DNA from 2 places in the Microbacterium schleiferi genome. Region 1 is predicted to be linked to the other one. Evidence: predicted binding sites of a transcription regulator. Region 1 holds the regulator's gene; the other holds the start of a gene.
The links. Region 1 encodes HspR, which represses chaperone genes until heat shock. Its sites were predicted from a motif close to AAGTTGAGTCNNNNNGACTCAACTT; they were not measured.

Region 1 (10,004 bases):
GATCTCGGTGATCGCGCGAACCAGACGCAGAGGTTTGAGAACCGGCAGGACCACCACGGCAAGATCGAAGAGGTGTCCCCGAAACCAGGGACCCTTCTTGGGGGCCAGGCCCAACCGAACGAGGTAGTCGATGGCGAAGACCACCCAGGTCGCTGCCATGACGGTGCGCATGCCGGCATACTCGGGGCCCTGGAGATTGGCGATCACCTGCCACGAGTAGGCGACGATGAATGCGAGGGATGCGACGACCAGCGGCCAGTAGGTCAGTCTTTGCCAGCGTTCTTCGGTCATGGTCCGAGAGTAGTGAGGCTCACGGCATGGTCCGGGGTGGACGAGCCGCAAGTCCGGCGGCGCCACCGGAGCAGAACCACGCCAACGGGGCGCGGATGCCGCGGGACGCCGCCGGACGGAGCTCAGGCGAGGGCCTTCGCCTTGATCTTCTCGAACTCTTCCGCCGTGATCGTGCCGGCCTCGCGCAGCTGCGCGGCCTTGGCGATCTCGTCGGTCGTGCTCGTGCCGGCCGTTGCCCGGATGTAGTCGTCGGTCTCCCGCCGCGCAGCCTCGGCCTGCGCGATGCCTCGCTGAGCCATCCCCTTCCCGCGGGCGATCAGATAGATCAGCGCAGTGAGGATGGGCACGAAGATGAGGAAGATGATCCAGACAGCCTTGGCCCAGCCGCCCAGATTCTGGTCGCGTACGAGGTCGGCGAGGATCGAGAAGAGCAGGAACAGATAGGCGACGAACACGTACGCCCACAGCATCCAGATGATGAATTCCCAAAAGTTCATCGGGTGGGGTCCTTCCATGGTCGGCGCGACGATCGCGCCCGAACAACCTTCGGGCCGGCGGGCGGGGGACACATCACCCTTCTCGGGTGAATCGCGCAGGGGCGCCCGCTCATAAACTCTCGCGACGTGACCATCAGACCCCTCGCCGGCCTCACCGCCCGCTCCGTCGGCCGAGACCTCCTCGCGGGAGTGACCCTGCTCGCGATCGCCGTGCCGCTGAACATCGGGTACGCCCAGATCGCGGGGCTGCCGCCGACCGCCGGACTCTACGCGCTGATAGTGCCGACGATCATCTTCGTCGCAGTCACCTCATCGCGTCACGTCGTCGCGTCCCCGGATGCCGCGGCTGCGGCTCTGGTGGCGTCGTCGGTCGGAGGGCTGGCGGTCGCCGGCTCCGATCAGTACCTGGTCATGGCGATGGCGCAGGCAATCATCTCGGGTATCGCCTTCGTCGTGATGGCGGTCTTCCGGCTCGGGTTCCTCGCGAACTTCCTCTCGGCGCCGATCCTCGTCGGCTTCGTCGCGGGGCTTGCCCTCGACATCCTGGTCTCACAGATCGCGAAGATGCTGGGGGTTCCGATCGAATCCGGGTCAGAGTTCCTCGAAAAGCTCGGGCAGCTGGCCACGGGGCTTCCCCAGACAAACGTCTGGGCCCTGTGCATCTCGGTGGGCTCCCTGATGATCCTGCTGGTGGGCAGGCGCTGGGTCCGCGTCGCCCCCTGGGCGCTCGTCGTGATCGTGGTGTCGACAGCCGTCGTCGCGATCACCGGCGCCGACCAGGCCGGGGTCGATGTGCTCGGGGAGGTGACCGGCGGCATGCCCAGCGTGACGTGGCCGATCCTGGACTGGGGAACCTGGATCGCTCTGGTCCCGTCGGCGCTCGCCCTCACACTGGTCACCGTCGCCGAAGGCCTGCTGCTGTCGCGCTCGTACGGTGAGCGGCACCGGTATCGCACAGAGCCCAATCGCGATCTCCTCGCCTTCGGTCTCACGAACATCGCGGCGGGCGCGAGCGGGAGCTTCGCCATCGGTTCGTCGACCTCGCGCAGCGCCGCGATGGAGCAAGCCGGAGCCCGATCGCAGCTACCGTCGATCGTCACGGCGGCCGGCACTCTCCTGTTGCTGCTGTTCGGCACTTCTGCCCTCGCGCTGATCCCCTCTCCTGCTATCGGCGCGGTCGTCGCCGTCGCCATCCTGCCGCTGCTGGGGATTCGTGAGCTGACCAGGCTCTGGCGCGTCGAGCGCGGCGAGTTCGTCGTCGCCGCCGTCTGCTTCGCCGTCACGCTCCTGGTCGGCACGATCGCCGGGATCGCCGTGGCGTTCGTGCTTGCCCTCATCACTGTGACGCGGCGCGCAGCCGCGGCCCCGGTGGACGTCCTCGCCGCGGGTGAGGACGGCGGGGCGATCCTGGAGACTGCCGGGCCGGGCACACTGACAGCTCCCGGCGTGCTGATCCTTCGGCTCTCGGCGCCGCTGTTCTTCGCGAACGCGGCAAGCTTCGTCGGCGCGGTCAAGGCAAGCGTCGAGGCCGCCGATGCTCCCGTGCACCACGTGGTGATCGACCTCGAGTCGGTCACGGATGCCGATGTGACGGCTGCCGAGGCGCTGACGGGTCTACGGGGCTGGTTGACCGAGCGCGGCATCCGCCTCGCCTTCAGCCGACCGAGAGAGCACCTCCTGCCGCGTCTGGGCCGGCTCGGGATCATCGCGGGTGAGCTCGTGTTCGCGACCAATCGCGAGGCCGCTGACTCCCTCTCGGCCGCGGGCCCGTCGGAGGGGCCGAGCGCGACCACCCCGGACGCGTCGTCGCCCGCGGGCGAGACCTCCCCCTAGGGTGAGCGTCATGGATTCCCCTCCGAACCCGTGGGCCTTCGCGAGCAGTTCTCGCACGCTCATTGCACTGTCGATTCCCGCCGCTCTCATCGGCATCCTGTCAGGTGTCATGCTGTGGGCGCTCGACGAGGTCGCGCACGTGGGCGCGTACTGGGTGTGGGATGCGCTGCCGGCGTCGGTCGGCGCGAGCGGCGATTCACCGTGGTGGATCTTCGGCGTCCTCGCGCTCACCGGTTTCCTGGTCGGCGTGGTCGTGTGGAAGATGCCCGGTCACGGCGGGCAGGACTCTGCGACAGTCGAGCTCATCGCACCGCCGCAGCCGGCGCGCGTCGTCCCGAGCATCGTGGTCGCCGTCCTCCTGACCCTCATCGGTGGCGTGAGCCTCGGACCCGAGAGCCCGATCATTGCGATCAACACGGCCCTGGCGGTGTGGATCGTCACCCGCCTGTGGCCCGCGATTCCGGTGCAACTCGTCGTCATCCTCACCGCCGCCGGCACGATCGGCGCCCTGTTCGGCACGCCCGTCGCTGCGGCGCTCGTGTTCACCGGCGCCCTCGCCTCTGGCGGCGGTGCGCTGTGGGACAAGCTGTTCCTACCCCTCGTCTCCGCTGCCACTGGAACGGTCACGGCACTCGTTCTGGGCGGCGGACTGGGCGCGATCGGCAGCATCGCTCCCTACACCGACCCCCGGGCGATCGATCTTGTCTCGGCCTCCGTGATCGCCGCTGTCGGCGCCGCTGTCGCCCTGGTCGGGATCATCGCGTTCAAGGCCCTGCATCCGTTCCTGCGTCGGCGGATGCCGAATCCGCTCCTCCTGAGCCTCGCTGGTGGTCTGATTCTCGGTGGCCTCGGGGCGCTCGGGGGTCCGCTCACGCTCTTCAAGGGGCTTGAGCAAAGCGCTCAACTGGTCGCCCTCAACGGCTCGATCGGGTGGGCGACCCTCCTGGCCATCGTCGGAATCAAACTTGCGGCGCTCGTCGTTGCGGCATCCTTCGGCTTCCGCGGCGGCCGGGTCTTTCCCGCCATCTTCCTCGGCGTCGCCTTCGGGATGGTCGCACACGCCCTCGTCCCCTCGATCCCCTTCGGACTGGCGCTGGCCGGCGGCGTCCTCGGCTTCACCCTCGCGATCGCGCGCGATGGCTGGATCGCGCTGTTCGTCGCCGTCGCGATGGTCGGCGATATCGGCATCCTCCCGATCATGTGCGTCGCGATCTTGCCGACCTGGCTCGTGGTCGCGCGGGCACCGGAGATGATCATTGAGGATCACCAGCCGGCTGCGGTCACGACGTCCTGACGTCGGTCTCCAGCGCGGCCGCGTTGCGGATGAACAGGATGATCCACGAGAAGACCAGGATGCCTGCCACGAGTTCGACGGCAGTGAGGGTGTAGTACTGGACCGCGAAGAACACCGCGAGTACGACGATGACCGCGATGAACAGCCAGCCAAGCGCGACGAAGGGCCGCGCGATCCCGGGGATCCAGGCAGGCAACCGGATGACGAGAACCCCGAACACGACAGCCATCCCGGAGGCGAAGCCGGTGTGCACCCAGAAGAAGTCGTTGACGGGGAACAGCCCGACGCACGCGAGAAAGACGCCGACGAGGATGAGGCACAGGCGAACCCACCGGATGCCGTGGGCGTGTGAGGTGGGGATTCCTCGGGTGGTGTAGCGCGCGAGGGTCGTGACGATGAATCCCGCGACGATGAGGGTCAGGTTGAACGTCATCGCCGACACATCGTTCGTCATCCCGAGCGCGGACAGGTTGTCTTTCCACCAGTAGGGGTCGCTCGCGGTGAGCATCGCTGCCAGCACCCCCTCCGCGAGGAACACGGCCAGGACGACCGCGAGCAACGGCAGGTCCATGTGCGTCGCCGAGTAGAAGACGATGTAGGCGGTCATCGCCGCCGCTGTGCCCGAGAGCGCCAGCAACGGCAGGGCGAAGACTTCGGCACCGATGAAGGCGTCCTCGAGGATGACAGCGAGCAGGGTCCACGAAAGCAGCGCGATGATCCCGTGGGCAAAGGCGAGCGCGGCGACGTCGAGATAGTCCAGGACCCTCGGAGTCGGTCCTCCCTCACGGCGGTGCATGACGTAGCGCCCGACGGCGAAGGCGAGGATTCCGGCAACAGCAGAGGCAATGGCCGAGAACTCGCCAAGCGAGCCCGGGCCCGAGATCGGAGCGCCCTCGAAGCGGAAGACGGCGAGCGCAACGAGCACGATGACAACGAAGGCGACCGTCCCGACGCCCAGGCCCAGGGACTCGAGCGTTCGCTCCTCGGCGGGTCCCGAACTCTCGGCAGCGACGAGTCGGTGAGCGCGGCGGGTGTCGGCGGGAGCCGGTGTGGTCTCGGTCACGGCATGAGAGTAGCGCAGCGCCGTCAGCGGATCAGTCGTCGTCCTCGGTGGTGTCGGATGCCGGTGGCAGGGCATGACGGGGGCGCCACAGCACGATCTCCGTAGCGCGGCGGACCCGGCGTCCGTGCCGAAGGGTGATGACCGACCCGCCCGGTCCCGCCGCGAAAACGCGCGCTCCGGGTCGGTTCGCCAGCTCGGCTTCGACCCGCGCTTCGAGGTCGCGAACCCGTGTGTGCAGCTCGCGAACGCGGTTCTCGAGCTCCAGGATGCGGGCGATGCCAGGAAGGCTCATTCCCTCCCCAGACAGCCGCGCGATCTCGCGAAGCTGGTCGACGTGGCGCAACGAGTACCGGCGCGACCCGCCCTGTGTGCGCGCCGGCACGACCAGGCCCAGCCGGTCGTATTGGCGCAGGGTCTGCGGATGCATGCCGGCGAGCTCGGCGGCTGCCGCGATCGCCAGGATCGGGGCCTCGTCGTCGATCTCGTGTTCAGGCATCCGGGTGTCCTTGATCCGGGTCAGGTGGCCGCGCGGGCGAGCAGTTCGGCGCGCGGGTTCTCTTTCGGTTCAACCTCGCGGTACTTCTCGAGCGCCTCACGGGCTGCACCATCGACATGGGTGGGGACGGCGATCTGCACTTCGGCGAGGAGATCACCCGTTCCCTTCTGCGTCTGCACACCGCGGCCCTTGACGCGCAGGACCCGTCCCGAGGGGTGCCGGGGGCGACCCGCAGCTTGACCGGGTCGCCCCCGAGGGTGGGAACCTCGATCGTCGCGCCGAACACCGCTTCGGTGTAGGTCACGGGGACGACGACGCGCAGATTCAGGCCGTCGCGCGTGAACACCGGGTGCGGACGCACGGAGACCTGGACGACGATATCGCCGTTCTCACCACCGTCCGGGGAGGGACGGCCGCGACCACGCAGCCGGATCTTCTGGCCGTCGGCGACACCCGCGGGGATCTTCACCTTGAACGGGTGGCCATCCTCGGATTGCAGCGTGATCGTCTCGCCCTTGGTGGCGGTGACGAAATCGATCGTCGTGCGGGCGGTCACGTCGGCCCCACGCGTCGGTCCTCCGTAGCCGCGGAAACCTCCGGAGGGCTGCCCGAACCTGCCCGAGCCGAACGAGGTTCCGCCCCCTTGACCGAACATCGAGAAGATGTCGTCGAAGTCGGCGCTCTCGTAGCTGTATCCGCCCCGGCTCTGTCCGAACCTGCTGAAGACGTCCTCGAACCCGCCCGCGCCCTGGCCGCCCGCTGTGAAGCGGGCGCCGGAACCCATAGCGCGGATCTGGTCGTACTCCTCGCGCTGCTCAGGATCCGAGAGCACCGCATACGCCTCGCTGATCTCCTTGAACCGGGCTTCGGCCGAGGCGTCGCCGGCGTTGGAGTCGGGGTGATACTGGCGGGCGAGTTTGCGGTATGTCTTCTTCAGGTCCGCTGCGGAGACATCCTTCGAGACCCCGAGGACCGTGTAGAAGTCCTTGTCGAACCAGTCTTGACTGGCCATCGATTGTCCTCCGTGCTACTCAGCCGGCACGGCGACGACGACCTTCGCGGGGCGAAGCTCAATCGTCCCGAGACGATAGCCGACCTCCACGACCTCGAGGATCGTGGTTTCGGTAGCCCCGGGGGTGGGCTGCTGGAAGATCGCCTCGTGCTGCTGCGGGTCGAACACCTCGCCGGCTTCGCCGTAGGAGGTGACACCGAGCCGCTCGGCGACGGTACGGATCTTGTCCGCGATCGCCGAGAAGGGCGTGCCCTCCTCGAGATCCCCGTGCTTGTCGGCGCGGTCGAGGTCATCGAGCACAGGGATAAGCCCCTTCGCGACCGCGCCCTGGGCGCGCTCGATCTCGATCTCCCGCTGTTCCTCCGTGCGGCGGCGATAGTTCGCGTACTCGGCCTGCAACCGCTTGAGGTCTGTCAGCAGCGCCGACTCCAGGTCAGCGAGTACGACATCCTCCGCGGCTGCGGCATCCGCCGACTGCGCGGCGCCGAGGATGTCGTCGACCGTGAGGTCGTCCTGCTCAGCGCCGGCGCCGCCGGGACCGGCGGAGGTGTCCTCCGGTCCCGGCGTTGCCGCATCGTCAGCAGCGCCATCAGGTCCGACTCCGGAGTCCTTCTCCGAAGGGGTGGGCTCTTCGTCGTCCTTGCGTGCCATGATTTCTTCGCTTACTTCTTGTCGTCTTCGTCCTCGACGACCTCGGCGTCGATGACATCCTCGTCGGGGTTGGGCACGTCGCCCGAGCCCGGCTCGCTGGCGGCCGGGTCGGGGTTCTCGCCCGCGGCTTGCCCTGCCTGGTAGATGGCTTCACCCAGCTGCGACTGGCTCTGGTTCAGCTTGTCGAACGCGGTCTTCACCGCGTCGTCATCGTCGCCGGCCAGCGCCGTCTTGAGCGCATCGACATCGGCCTGCACCGAGGTCTTGACGTCGTCGGGCAGCTTGTCCTCGTTGTCCTTGATGAGCTTCTCGATCGAGTACGAGAGGGTCTCTGCCTGGTTGCGGGTCTCGGCGGACTCACGACGCTTCTTGTCTTCCGCGGCGTGCTCCTCGGCCTCGCGAACCATGCGCTCGATGTCGTCCTTCGGCAGCGACGAGCCACCGGTGATCGTCATCGACTGCTCCTTGCCCGTGCCCTTGTCCTTGGCGGACACGTGCACGATGCCGTTCGCGTCGATGTCGAAGGTCACCTCGACCTGCGGGATGCCGCGCGGCGCCGGAGCGATACCGGTGAGCTCGAACGTGCCCAGCGGCTTGTTGTCGCGCGTGAACTCGCGCTCGCCCTGGAAGACCTGGATCGCGACCGACGGCTGGTTGTCGTCGGCGGTCGTGAAGGTCTCGCTGCGCTTGGTCGGGATCGCCGTGTTGCGCTCGATGAGCTTGGTCATGATGCCGCCCTTGGTCTCGATACCGAGGCTCAGCGGGGTGACATCGATCAGCAGCACATCCTTGCGCTCGCCCTTGAGGACGCCGGCCTGCAGGGCGGCGCCGACGGCGACGACCTCATCCGGGTTGACGCCCTTGTTGGGCTCCTTGCCGCCGGTCTCCTTCTTGACCAGGTCGCCCACGGCGGGCATACGGGTCGATCCGCCGACGAGCACGACATGGTCGATGTCGTCAACCTTGATGCCGGCTTCGCGGATGACGTCCTCGAACGGCTTCTTGGTGCGGTCGAGCAGGTCCTTGGTGAGGTCCTCGAACTTCGCGCGGGTGATCGTCTCGGACAGCGACACCGGGCCGTTCTCGGTCAGCGACAGGTAGGGCAGGTTCACGCTCGTCGATGCCGAGCTCGACAGCTCCTTCTTGGCCTGTTCCGCAGCCTCCTTGAGACGCTGCAGGGCGATCTTGTCGCCCGAGACATCCACACCTGTCGTGTCCTTGAACTGCTTGATCAGGTAGTCGACGACGCGCTGGTCCCAGTCGTCGCCACCGAGGCGGTTGTCACCGGCGGTCGAGCGCACCTGGATCGTCGAGAAGTCATCGTCCTTGCCCACCTCGAGCAGGGAGACATCGAAGGTTCCACCACCGAGGTCGAAGACGAGGATGAGCTCATCCTCCTTGCCGCGGTCGAGGCCATAGGCCAGCGCGGCAGCGGTCGGCTCATTGATGATGCGCAGGACGTTGAGGCCTGCGATCTCGCCGGCTTCCTTCGTGGCCTGACGCTCGGCGTCGTTGAAGTACGCGGGAACGGTGATGACGGCATCCGTCACCGAGTCGCCGAGGTACTGCTCGGCGTCGTGCTTGAGCTTGGCGAGGATACGGGCCGAGATCTCCTGCGGCGTGTACTTCTTGCCGTCGACATCGAAGGTCCAGTCGGTGCCCATGTGGCGCTTGACCGACGAGACGGTGCGGTCGACGTTGGTGACGGCCTGGCGCTTCGCGGTCTCGCCGACGAGCACCTCGCCATCCTTCGTGAAGGCAACCACCGAGGGGGTGGTACGGAAGCCCTCGGCGTTGGCGATGACCTTGGGCTCGCCGCCCTCGAGGACGCTGACGACGGAGTTGGTGGTTCCGAGGTCGATTCCCACTGCACGTGGCATCTGATTCTCCTTGTTTTGCGTGGAAGCGATGTTCCGGTTGAAAAGTCGACTCGCGGCTTCCCGAGCGGCTACGCACGAGGTTGAGTCGCGATGGCTCAAGCGTAGCGATCCCCTCAACGCCTGTCAACTGAACCTGAGTCGAGTCATATCAAGTTTGCAGGAACGATAATGATCGCGTGAACCTTCCCTGGCGCTTCGCCCCGCTGCTCGGCGAACGCGTGACCCTGGATCTGCTGCGCGCCGATGACCTCGATGCGCTGAGCACCATCCAGGGAGACGCGTCGATCGTGCGCTACATGATGTACGAGGCTCGGTCGCGGGAGCAGGTCGCGGACGCCATCGCTCGCGACGGCGCCCGCGACAGCCTCGAGAAGGCCGGCGATTACGTACAGCCGGCCATCCGCGATGCCGATGGTCGGCTTGTCGGGACGCTCTACTTCCGCCTGGCCAGCACCGACGACCGCACTGCCGAGATCGGGTGGCTGCTGTCGGCATCCGAGCGGGGCAAGGGGTACGCGACCGAAGCCGCTGCGATGTTCCTCCGCCTCGCGTTCGACGACCTCGGCATGCATCGCGTGACCGCGGAGCTCGATCCGCGCAATGACGCCTCTGCGGCCGTGTGCCAGCGGCTCGGCATGCGTCAGGAGGCCCACTTACGCGAGAACCTCTGGCTCAAGGGCGAGTGGGTCGACACCGCCATCTTCGCGATCCTCGAGCAGGACTATCGACGGGCACGCGCGTAAGCTGCGCGCTCCAACTCCTGCAAATTGCAGCGACGCGGGCTACGCGCCGTGACTGCCCTCCCTTTTGCAGGAGTTGGAGCGCGAAGGCAGCTCACACGAGCTTGGCGAGGGTCTGCAGCGCGATCACGAGAAACCCGAGTCCGATCAGGATGCCGAGAGCGACTGCCCGCTCCCACCACCGTGCGTGCGAGCGACGCACGGCGAGCCAGCCGATCAGGCCGAGGGTGGCGATGTAGACGATCGC
Region 2 (10,004 bases), 250 kb from region 1:
AGGCGTCGTGGCGGATCTCCGCACTTTCCTGAGAGTTAGCTGGAAGCGCGGAGTGGTTTCGCTCTAGGCTGTGGCCATGCTTACGACCTCCATCACCGACCAGGCCAGCCTTTCGTCCGTCTGGACGTCCTCGATCATCGGCCTGGTGATCTATGTCATCGTCGTCGTCGCCCTGTGGCGCGTCTTCACGAAAGCGGGATGGCCCGGCATCCTGGCGATCATTCCGATCGTGAACATGTTCATCCTCGTGAAGGTCGCGGGGTACTCCGCATGGCTCGGTCTTCTGTATTTCGTTCCGATCGCCAACCTGATCCTCGCCATCATCGTCGCCGTCAAGGTGGGGGCGAACTTCGGGAAGGGCGGGGCCTTCTCGTTCTTCCTGCTGTTTCTCCTGCCCTTCATCGGCTACCTCATCCTCGGCTTCGGCGACGCCCGGTACGCGAAGACCGCCTGATCCTCAGGCCGCCGCGCGCGTCCCGCTCACGCCACCGCCCGATACCCTCTATCGAGGAGGTGGCGGATGGGCAGGACGGCCGATGCTGTCGCCGAGGGCGTCATCATCGCTATCGCCGCGGCACGTCTGAGCATCCGCAACCGGATCCTCGTCGACGCGATCCGCAACGACAGCGCCTTCTCGTTCGATGCCTTGAAGCCGTTTGCGCGGCAGACGCTCGAAGCGCTCGCCGACGAACAGTCGGCTGCGGCCGACCGCGCCCGAGCCGATTGGCGTCGGGCGTGGGGAAAGCAGTCCGACCCGAGTGGCACCCACGACTACCGGGGCCGTGACTCACGGAATCTGCGCCGCCGAGCGCGCCAGTACACCGGAGTCGCGAAAGAACTCCGCGAGCGCGCAACCGACGAGGCAGGTCTCGAGCACCTGATCGAGCAGGCGCGCGATGCCGCGTGGGGTGATGTCGAGGCGAACCTCGAACGGCGCCTCATCGTCGAGGGGATGCGACCCGACCTCGACCCCGACTACGCGACGATGCGCGGGGCGCGAATGCAGTCGATCCGCCTGATCGACCTTCCGCGGCTTGCTTCGCACCAGCGGCGACTGAGCACGCCAGCGGCGACGGCGCAGATCGTCGATGTCGACGAGGTGAGCCGCTCGTCGGACGGCGAGAACCCCACCGATACGTGAGCCGCTCCGAGGTGCGCGACGATTCGCTGTCTCGGGTGTTCGTGGGGTAATCTGGACGCTGGTTTGCTCGCGGAAACGCGCTGACCATGCGCCTGTAGCTCAATGGATAGAGCATCTGACTACGGATCAGAAGGTTGGGGGTTCGAGTCCCTCCAGGCGCACACTGTGTTGAGACAGTAACGAAAGTCCCCGGGCCATCAGGCTCGGGGACTTTCGTGTTTCGTGTTCCGGTGTCTTCTACCCGGGGCTGGCTTTCCCGTGTCGCCAGTACCCCTGGAAAGTGACGTCTGCTTTCGGTACGCCGAGCTCGTTGACCAGAAAGCGTCGAGCCCCCGTGGCGAGGCCGCTCTCGCCGGCCACGTAAGAATACGAGGGGTTCGTGGCGGGGAGGCTCGCGGTGGTGATCGTCCGCAGCGCGAGCTGCCCGGGGATCGCCTCGTTGTCTTCTCGCGGCAGCCAGTGAATGCTGACACCCTCGGGGCGGGGAACCTCGCGGACATCCTCCGCGTGCGGCACCTCGAGGAACACCCGCGCGCGCAGATCAGCCGGGGCCCGATCGATGATGGCGAGAATAGCGGGCAGCGCGCTCTCATCGCCGACGAGTAGCTGCCACCCCTCCGAGGACGGCGGCTGGTAGGTGATCCCTTCGTCGAGGATGCCGACCGGTTCACCCGGTTTCACACGGGATGCCCACCCGGATGCGGGGGAGGAGTCCCCGTGCGCGACGAATTCGATGTCGAGTTCGTGCAGGTCGGGACGGAAGGCGCGGGCGGTGTAGAGGCGCACATGGGGTCTGGTCTGAGCGGACATCATGAACCACTGAGCCATCCAGCCGTCATTCGACCAGGTCGGGAGGCGCAGCGAGTCCTGACCGGGCCGACGGAAGAAGAACCGGAACATCTGGTCCCAGCCGATGTAGTCGTAGGCCTCGAAGTCCGGACTGCCGATCGTGACGCCGATCATCGTCGGGCTGATGCGCGTGACACGACGGACCTCCGCGGCGATCAGCTGCCTGTGCCTCGGAGCCCGACGGGATGGTGGCTTGCGGCGCTCGCGGTTCGAGGTCGACACCTCGCTCACAGGTCGGCCTCCGTCGGAGTGGCGTCACTGGCCATCGGCATCCTCCTTGGCTGTCGCGAGCGTCCGCTCGGCACGCCCGATCGGCTTGGTAAGGCAAGGATAACCTAAGTCACATGCGGAGGAGAGGGACGGCTTCCCTCGACGCCCGGTCAGAGTCCGACGGTACGGAAGCCCGCATTGCCCATTGAGGAGTCCGGAGTGTTCTGCGACCGCGCCGCGTTGCGGTAGCGATTGCAGTACGAGATATGGCAGAGGTAGCTCCCCCGCGCAGGATGCGGGAGCTACCGCGATCGGGGCCCTGAGGGTCGGCATCCGTCGAGCGGGCGTAGTACCCGGGATCGAACCAGTCCGCGCACCACTCCCACACGTTGCCGACGGGCTGCCAGAGCCCGTAGCCGTTCGGTTCGAAGGTGCGCACGGGTGCGGTGGTGAGAAAGCCGTCCTCGAGGGTGTTGATGCCTGGAAACTCGCCCTGCCAGATGTTGATGCGCCAGGCGCCGTCGGCATCCGGTTCGTCGTCTCCCCACGGATATTTCTTGCTGTCGAGTCCGCCGCGGGCCGCGTACTCCCACTCGGCCTCGGTCGGCAGTCGCCGCCCCGCCCACGCGCAGTAGGCCATCGCGTCGTTCCAGGAGACGTGGACCACGGGGTGATCACCCAGCGCGTCGATCGTCGAGTTCCTGCCTCCCGGATGCCGCCAGTCGGCGCCGCGGACCCCGAACCACCACGGTGTTGCGTCGGGCTGTCCCATGATGTCGCTTTCGGGCGCCTCGAGCGCCAGATGGAAGACAGCCGAGAATCCGAAGGTCTCGGCTTCGGTGAGGTAGCCGGTCTCGTCGACGAAGCGGGCGAAGTCATCGTTGGTGACGCTCGTCGTATCGATCTCGAACGCGCTGATCGACACCTCGTGTTGCGGGGTCTCGCCGTCGCCCCGATTGGCGTCGCTCGACGAGTCGCCCATCGTGAAGGTGCCGGCGGGAATGGCCGCCTGGGCGATCCGGTGACGGCCCGCAGCAGGGGCGGCGTGCGGCGTAGGCAGCTGCGTCTGGCCCAGCGAGAGAAACTGTGACCTCCCGGGTGCTCCGCAGGTGCAGTGCGAGCCGCATCCCGCCGAAGGTTCAGACGCTGCCTGCGTGTCATCCACGGGTCCAGGCTACTGCCGGCCTCGCCAGATCCCCGGTGCAATCCGGTACCTCAGAGCCTGCGTCCCGCTCGCTAGGGTTGAGGCATCCTCAGTGCGGAGAGCGAGAGCCGGATGCATGACCCGATGCCTCTGGACGGCGTGATCGTCGCCGACTTCAGTCGTGTGCTCGCCGGCCCCCTGGCGGCGTCGACACTTGCCGATCTCGGCGCCGATGTCATCAAGGTCGAGCGAGCGGGTTTGGGCGACGACACTCGCCGGTGGGGACCGCCCTGGACCGAGAACTCGACCTCGTATTTCGAGTCGGCCAATCGCGGGAAGCGATCGGTCGCTTTCGATCTCGACGACCCTGCCGACCTTCGTCGGGCGCAACAGCTCGCGGCGCGCGCGGACGTCCTGATCGAGAACTTCCTCCCCGGCACCCTCACCCGCTTCGGGCTGGACTATGAGAGTCTGCAGCCCGCGAACCCCGGGCTGATCTACGCCTCCGTCACCGGCTTCGGCGGGGGCCCAGGAGCGCGCCTGCCGGGCTACGACTTTCTCATCCAGGCTCAAGGCGGCCTCATGGACATCACTGGTCCGGTGGGTGAGCCCGCCAAGGTCGGCGTCGCGATCGTCGATGTCCTCGCCGCCAAAGACCTCGCAACCGCCGTGCTCGCCGCTCTCTACGAGCGCGGCCGCAGTGGCAGGGGTCAGCGGGTCGAGATCGCGCTTCTCACGAGCCTGCAGGCGGCACTGGTCAATCAGGCGTCTGCTCTGCACGCGACCGGCAGTACTCCGCGGTCGCTGGGCAATCGGCATCCGTCGATCGCGCCGTACGAGACGGTGAAGACCGGGGAGGGTGCGCTCGCGCTCGCCGTGGGAAACGACGCGCAGTTCGCGCGGCTGTGCGCGGTGCTCGGGGCGCCAGGGCTCAGTGCGGATCCCCGGTTCGCAACGAACGGACAGCGGGTCGCGCACCGCGATGCGCTCATCGACGAGCTGGAGCGGCGTCTTCAGGCGGACTCTGCATCCGCGTGGGCCGATCGCCTCATGGATGCCGGAGTGCCGGCCGGGACGATCGGCACCGTGGCTGACGGCTTTGCGCTCGCCGAGCGTCTCGGGCTTTCGCCGGTGGTGGAGGTCGACGGTGGCACGGCGCAGACGAGATCGCCTCTGCGGTTGTCGCGGACCCCGATCACCGAGTACCGGCGTCCACCACACCTCGATGAGCACGGCGAGGAGATCCGCCGCTGGCTCGACGCCGACATCGCCGCCGGCGACCCTGAAGGAGAGACCCATGGCATCCCTTGACGCCCTCATTGATATCGCCGATGTCGATGCGCTGCTGACCGATGACGAGCGCGCGACCCGCGACGCCGTGCGCGACCTCGTGGAACGGCGGGTGACGCCCTACGTCGCCGACTGGTTCGAGCGCGGTGAGATCGATGATCTCCGCGGCCTCGCGAAGGATCTCGGACAGCTCGGCGTGTTGGGTATGCACCTGGAGGGATACGGGTGTGCCGGCATGTCGGCGACCGAGTACGGTCTCGCGTGTCTCGAACTCGAAGCCGCCGACTCCGGCATCCGCTCGCTCGTCTCGGTGCAGGGGTCGCTGGCGATGTTCGCGATCTGGCGGTGGGGGAGCGAGGAGCAGAAGACTCGCTGGCTCCCGGGGATGGCGGCGGGAGAGCTCATCGGATGCTTCGGGCTGACCGAACCGGATGCCGGATCAGACCCCGCGAGCATGCGCACCCGCGCGCGCCGCGACGGCACCGACTGGATCCTCGAGGGTCGCAAGATGTGGATCACGAACGGATCGGTCGCGGACGTGGCGATCGTGTGGGCCCAGACTGATGACGGCATCCGAGGCTTCGTCGTACCGACGGATACCCCCGGATTCTCGGCGCCACAGATCCATCACAAGCTGTCCCTGCGCGCGTCCGTCACCTCTGAGCTCGTCCTCGATGGTGTGCGCCTACCGGCGGACGCTGTCCTCCCCGAGGTCGTCGGTCTCAAGGGTCCGCTCAGCTGCCTGAACGAGGCGCGCTACGGGATCGTGTGGGGAGCGCTCGGCGCGGCGCGGTCGGCGCTGACGGCGGCGCTTGCCTACGCCCGCGAGCGCACACAGTTCGGGCGTCCGATCGGCGGCTTCCAGCTCACGCAGCAGAAGCTCGTCGACAGCATGCTGGAGTATGAAAAGGGACTTCTGCTCGCGGTGCACCTGGGGCGACGGAAGGATGCCGGCATCCTCACGCCCGATCAGGTGAGCCTCGGAAAGCTCAACAACGTGCGCGAGGCTCTGGAGATCTGCCGCACCGCGCGCACCGTGCTCGGCGCCAACGGCATCTCGCTGGAGTACCCCGTCATCCGGCACGCCGCGAACCTGGAGTCGGTGCTCACCTACGAGGGAACCGTCGAGATGCACACGCTCGTCCTCGGGCAGGCTCTGACCGGAATCTCGGCGTTCCGCTGAGGGCACCGGAACTCGATCGCTGTTCGCTGACAGCGAGGCTTTCGCGCGCCCACTGAGCTGGCACTCGATGGGGGAGAGTGCTAATCTGAACCTAGTTGAGTCAGAGTGACTCAACTTTCAGAACTCGGTCGGATGCGGCATCCGACCCCGCTCGCAAAGGAGACGAGATGGCAACCTATGACCCGCTCCGCGACATGGAGCGATTCGCGAACGCACTCTTCGACGGCAACCGGCGTGGACCGCGCCAGATGCCGATGGACCTCTACCGGGACGGCAACCACTACGTGGTCTCCGCTGACCTGCCTGGCATCGACCCGGGCTCGGTCGACGTGGATGTCGACGGCCAGTTGCTGACCATCCGCGCCGAGCGCACCCTGCGGTCGCAGGACGGCGTCAAGTGGATCACCCGTGAGCGCGAGGCCGGCAGCTTCCTGCGCCAGTTGAGCCTCGGACAGGGCATCGACACCGACGGCATTGCTGCGAGCTACGCGAACGGCGTGCTGACGGTGACGATTCCGGTGAGCCCAAAGGCTCAGCCCCGCAAGATCGAGATCGCGACCGACTCAGCCTCGACGATCCGCGTCGACGAGGCATCCACCGAGGTCCAGGAGGCCGGCGCCAGCGCCTGACCTTCCTTCGTGCAACGGCCCCGACTCTTTCCGAGTCGGGGGCCGTTCTGTTCGCCACCGACCGGCTCCCGCACCCGTCACCGCCCCGCTGCTGGGCCGATCGCAGGATCAACGCCACTCTGGGCCCCGGCAGCTGCGTCCCGGGCTGGTTCAGCCTGCAATCGGTACGGCATGCGCGGGCGCGTCCTGGATCTAGGCTGAGGGTGCTGTGCCGGCGGCTGCCGGCTCGCAGTGCTCCCCATCACGCCGAGGTGCCGTGTCGATGCAGACCAGATTCCCCCAACAAGGCGACGGTGACGAGCTCACCGCTCCCGTGTCCTTGACGCTCCCGGGCGGCCGGCTCAATCCCGCCGCGATCGGATGGGCGCGCCAGCCGCTCGTGGATACGGCAGGCATCGGAGGTCGCGGGTCGTGGGGGCGCAACAAGCGCTGGGAATACTGGAACGTGATGACCCCTCGCTACATCGTGGGCATCACGGTGTCGTCGTTGGACTATGCAGCCGTGCACGAGGTCTGGGTGTTCGACCGCCGCACCGAGGAACCCGTTCACGAATCAGTGACGCTCCTGCCCGCCCGGGGTGTTGTCCTCCCGCCCTCGCTCGGCGGCGGTCCGGTGTCAGCGCGCGCCAAGAACCTCGAGATCGACATCGTCGACGAGGGCGACGGTGAACGGATGCGCGTGACGATCCCGCGCGTCACGATCGACGTCGTCGCAGACATGCCCGCTCGCCATGAACGGTTGGCCGTCGTGGTGCCCTGGAGCGAGCGACGCTTTCAATACACGGTCAAGGATGTCGCGCGACCCGCTCGGGGCACGATCGTCGTCGACGGCGAAGCGTATGAGCTTCCCGACGGTGCGTCATGGGCTGTTCTCGACCACGGCCGCGGCAGGTGGCCCTACGACATCACGTGGAACTGGGGCGCGGGGTCCGGAACGAGTGGCGGCGCGGTGATCGGCATCCAGGTCGGCGGCCGCTGGACCGACGGAACCGGAGCGACCGAGAACGCCTTCTTCGTCGATGGACGGATGCACAAGATCCATGACGATCTGGTCTGGGAGTACGACCAGTCGAACTTCCTGCTCCCCTGGTCAGTGCACGGCGGCGGCCTGGAGGCGCAGTTTGCGCCCTTCTACGATCGCGTGTCCCGCACGGACCTCGGGGTCATCTCGGCGCACACAGACCAGTGCTTCGGCGTCTGGTGGGGTACTTTCGTGACCTTGACAGACGAGCGGATTGCGTTCGAGGGCATCGAAGGGTGGGCTGAACACGTCCACAACCGTTGGTAGAACGCTCCCAGAATGCGACTGCCCGGGCCGATTGCAGGATGAGGTAGCCCCGGGACCCACGAGAGAGCCGACAAGCCCGGATTCATCCTGCGATCGGCACGTCTAGCCCGGCAGACGAAACGGAATCGGATTGCGGCGCAGTCCGGATGCGCGCGTCAGCAGTCTGACGCGCGTGGCCCGCGAAGCTTCGCGGTGAGGGTGCGAAGCTGTTCGAGCTCGCTGTCGCTGAGCGTCGACATCCGCTCCGCGATCGAGCGGCCGTGGGTTGCCGCGACCTTGCGGAAGAGGCTCGCGCCCTGGTCCGTCGCGGAAACGATCGCGCCCCGACCGTCGTCGGGGTCTGAGCACTTCGTCAACAGTCCCGAGGCGACCATGCGATCGACGAGGCGAGAAACGCTCGGCTGGCTGATCAGCATGTTGGCGGTGACATCGCGCAGGCGAGCAGACATTCCCGGCGCGCGGGTGACGGTGAGTAGAACGTCGTACTCGGCTTGCGTGAGCTCGCCGACGACGAAGTCGCCGCTGATCTCGTTGAGGACCTCGTGCTGCGCGCGGAACAGGCTCTCCCAGGCATCGATCGCCAGTCGCCGGTCCGTCATGCACACCAGAGTACGACCACACCGGCGCCCCTAGGCTGATCTCATGGCAGCCCGGATTCTGGTGCGGCGGACCGTGGGCACTGTCGCGGCCGTCACTGTAGCCCTTCTCGCGCTCGCCGCCTGCTCGGTGAGCTTCTCGTTCGGCGACACGGCGGCCGCGGTATCGACCGACGTCAACGACTTCGTCTTCGAGAGCATGGATGCCGACTACACGCTCGGCCGCGCAGATGACGGAACCAGCACGATGACCGTCGTCGAGACATTCGTCGCGGTCTTCCCGGAGTACGACCAGAACCGGGGGATGCGACGCATCCTGCCCGACACGTACCTGGGCGCACCGCTGCATCCGCAGCTCGTGTCGATCACCGACGCGGCCGGAAACCCGCGGCCCGCGGAGGTCGAGAGCGAGGACGGCGTCTACGCCATGACCTCACGCGCGGACGATTACGTCCACGGCGCACAGACGTACGTCTTCACCTACACCCTCGAGAACGTCACGCGCTTCTTCGACGACACCGGGGTGGACGAACTGTACTGGGACGTCAACGGCGTCGACTGGACCCAACCCTTCGGATCGGTCTCGGTGACCCTGCACGTGCCGGCAGAGCTCGCCCCCGCGCTCACGGGGGCGGAGGCCTGCTACGTCGGCGAGGGCGGCGCCGCCGACCAGTGCCCGATCGCCTCGACGACGGATGCCGACGGTGGTGTGACGGTGCGGGCATCTGCCACCGATCTGCAGCCGTATGAAACGGTCACGATTGCCGTCGCGTTCCGCGCCGGCACCTTCACGACCTTCGACAGCTCGTACTTTGCCTCCCCCTTCGGCTGGCTCCAGCTGCTCGCGTTTCTCGGTGTGATCGGTTCCCTCGTCTGGGCGATCGTCTTCCGGGTCAGGATGCTGCGCGACGAGCCGGGCCGGCCCACGATCATCGCCGAATACACCCCGCCGCCGCACATCGACGCGCTCGAGAGCGCCGTGCTGCTGGGGAAGACGACCAAGGCGATCCCGGCCGAGGTGCTCGAGCAGGCCGTCGTCGGCAGCATCCGGATCGAGGAAGCCGGCCGCAAGCTCTTCGGTGGCCTGAAGCTCAAGGCTGTGCTTCTTGATCCTTCGCGCGCGGACGGGGACGGCCTGTTGCTGCTGCAGGGCCTGTTCCCGCAGATGGCGCGCGGGAGGAATACGAGTTCGGGTCGAACGATACGCGGCTGTCGACAGCTGCCCGCCGCATCATCAAGGCAGCTGAGCGGGAACTTGACAGCCGAGGACTTCGGCGCGCGGTCCCCGGCGGCGCGCGGTTCTGGCCAACGTTCGCGTCGATGATCTTCGGCATCCTGACGATCGCGTTCGGGGTCCTGGCGCTGGTCGCGTTCGTCGACGCGGCCATTGCGGTCCTCCTGATGATCCCTGCGTTCGTCATGATCTTCGTGGTCGCGGGTCTGGTTTCTCGCAAGCCGCTGACCGCAGCGGGTGCGGAGACCCGCGATCACCTCAAGGGCCTGCAGGAGTTCATCGAGTGGGCCGAGGCCGACCGGATCCGGATGCTGCAGTCACCGCAGGGCGCCGAGCGGATCGCTGTGGACGACAGCGGCACACGCGTGGATCCTGCCAACCCGCGCCAGATGCTGCGCATCTACGAGACGCTGCTGCCGTACGCCGTTGTCTTCGGCCAG

Region 2: IT882_RS13900 (Hsp20/alpha crystallin family protein) is a predicted target of HspR. The motif match lies at 5,910-5,934, and genes of this name have one in related genera.

What each region holds. Positions count from the first base shown of each region.
Region 1 is NZ_CP064760.1:3,103,597-3,113,600, forward strand. Features, by position in the region: gene IT882_RS15050 (potassium channel family protein) at 1-291, opposite strand, end outside; gene IT882_RS15055 (SHOCT domain-containing protein) at 414-788, opposite strand; gene IT882_RS15060 (SulP family inorganic anion transporter) at 915-2,621, shown strand; gene IT882_RS15065 (ion channel protein) at 2,632-3,915, shown strand; gene IT882_RS15070 (DUF998 domain-containing protein) at 3,902-4,978, opposite strand; gene IT882_RS15075 (heat shock protein transcriptional repressor HspR) at 5,010-5,474, opposite strand; partial or broken gene IT882_RS15080 (DnaJ C-terminal domain-containing protein) at 5,495-6,486, opposite strand; gene IT882_RS15085 (nucleotide exchange factor GrpE) at 6,502-7,137, opposite strand; gene dnaK (molecular chaperone DnaK) at 7,149-9,017, opposite strand; gene IT882_RS15095 (GNAT family N-acetyltransferase) at 9,194-9,760, shown strand; gene IT882_RS15100 (hypothetical protein) at 9,852-10,004, opposite strand, start outside.
Region 2 is NZ_CP064760.1:2,848,819-2,858,822, reverse strand. Features, by position in the region: gene IT882_RS13940 (aldose 1-epimerase family protein) at 1-32, shown strand, start outside; gene IT882_RS13935 (DUF5684 domain-containing protein) at 77-454, shown strand; gene IT882_RS13930 (asparagine synthase) at 521-1,141, shown strand; tRNA gene IT882_RS13925 (tRNA-Arg) at 1,230-1,302, shown strand; gene IT882_RS13920 (siderophore-interacting protein) at 1,379-2,221, opposite strand; partial or broken gene IT882_RS13915 (formylglycine-generating enzyme family protein) at 2,371-3,182, opposite strand; gene IT882_RS13910 (CaiB/BaiF CoA transferase family protein) at 3,477-4,655, shown strand; gene IT882_RS13905 (acyl-CoA dehydrogenase family protein) at 4,642-5,817, shown strand; gene IT882_RS13900 (Hsp20/alpha crystallin family protein) at 5,985-6,446, shown strand; gene IT882_RS13895 (DUF2804 domain-containing protein) at 6,709-7,734, shown strand; gene IT882_RS13890 (MarR family winged helix-turn-helix transcriptional regulator) at 7,890-8,333, opposite strand; gene IT882_RS17185 (DUF2207 domain-containing protein) at 8,377-9,654, shown strand; gene IT882_RS17180 (hypothetical protein) at 9,651-10,004, shown strand, end outside.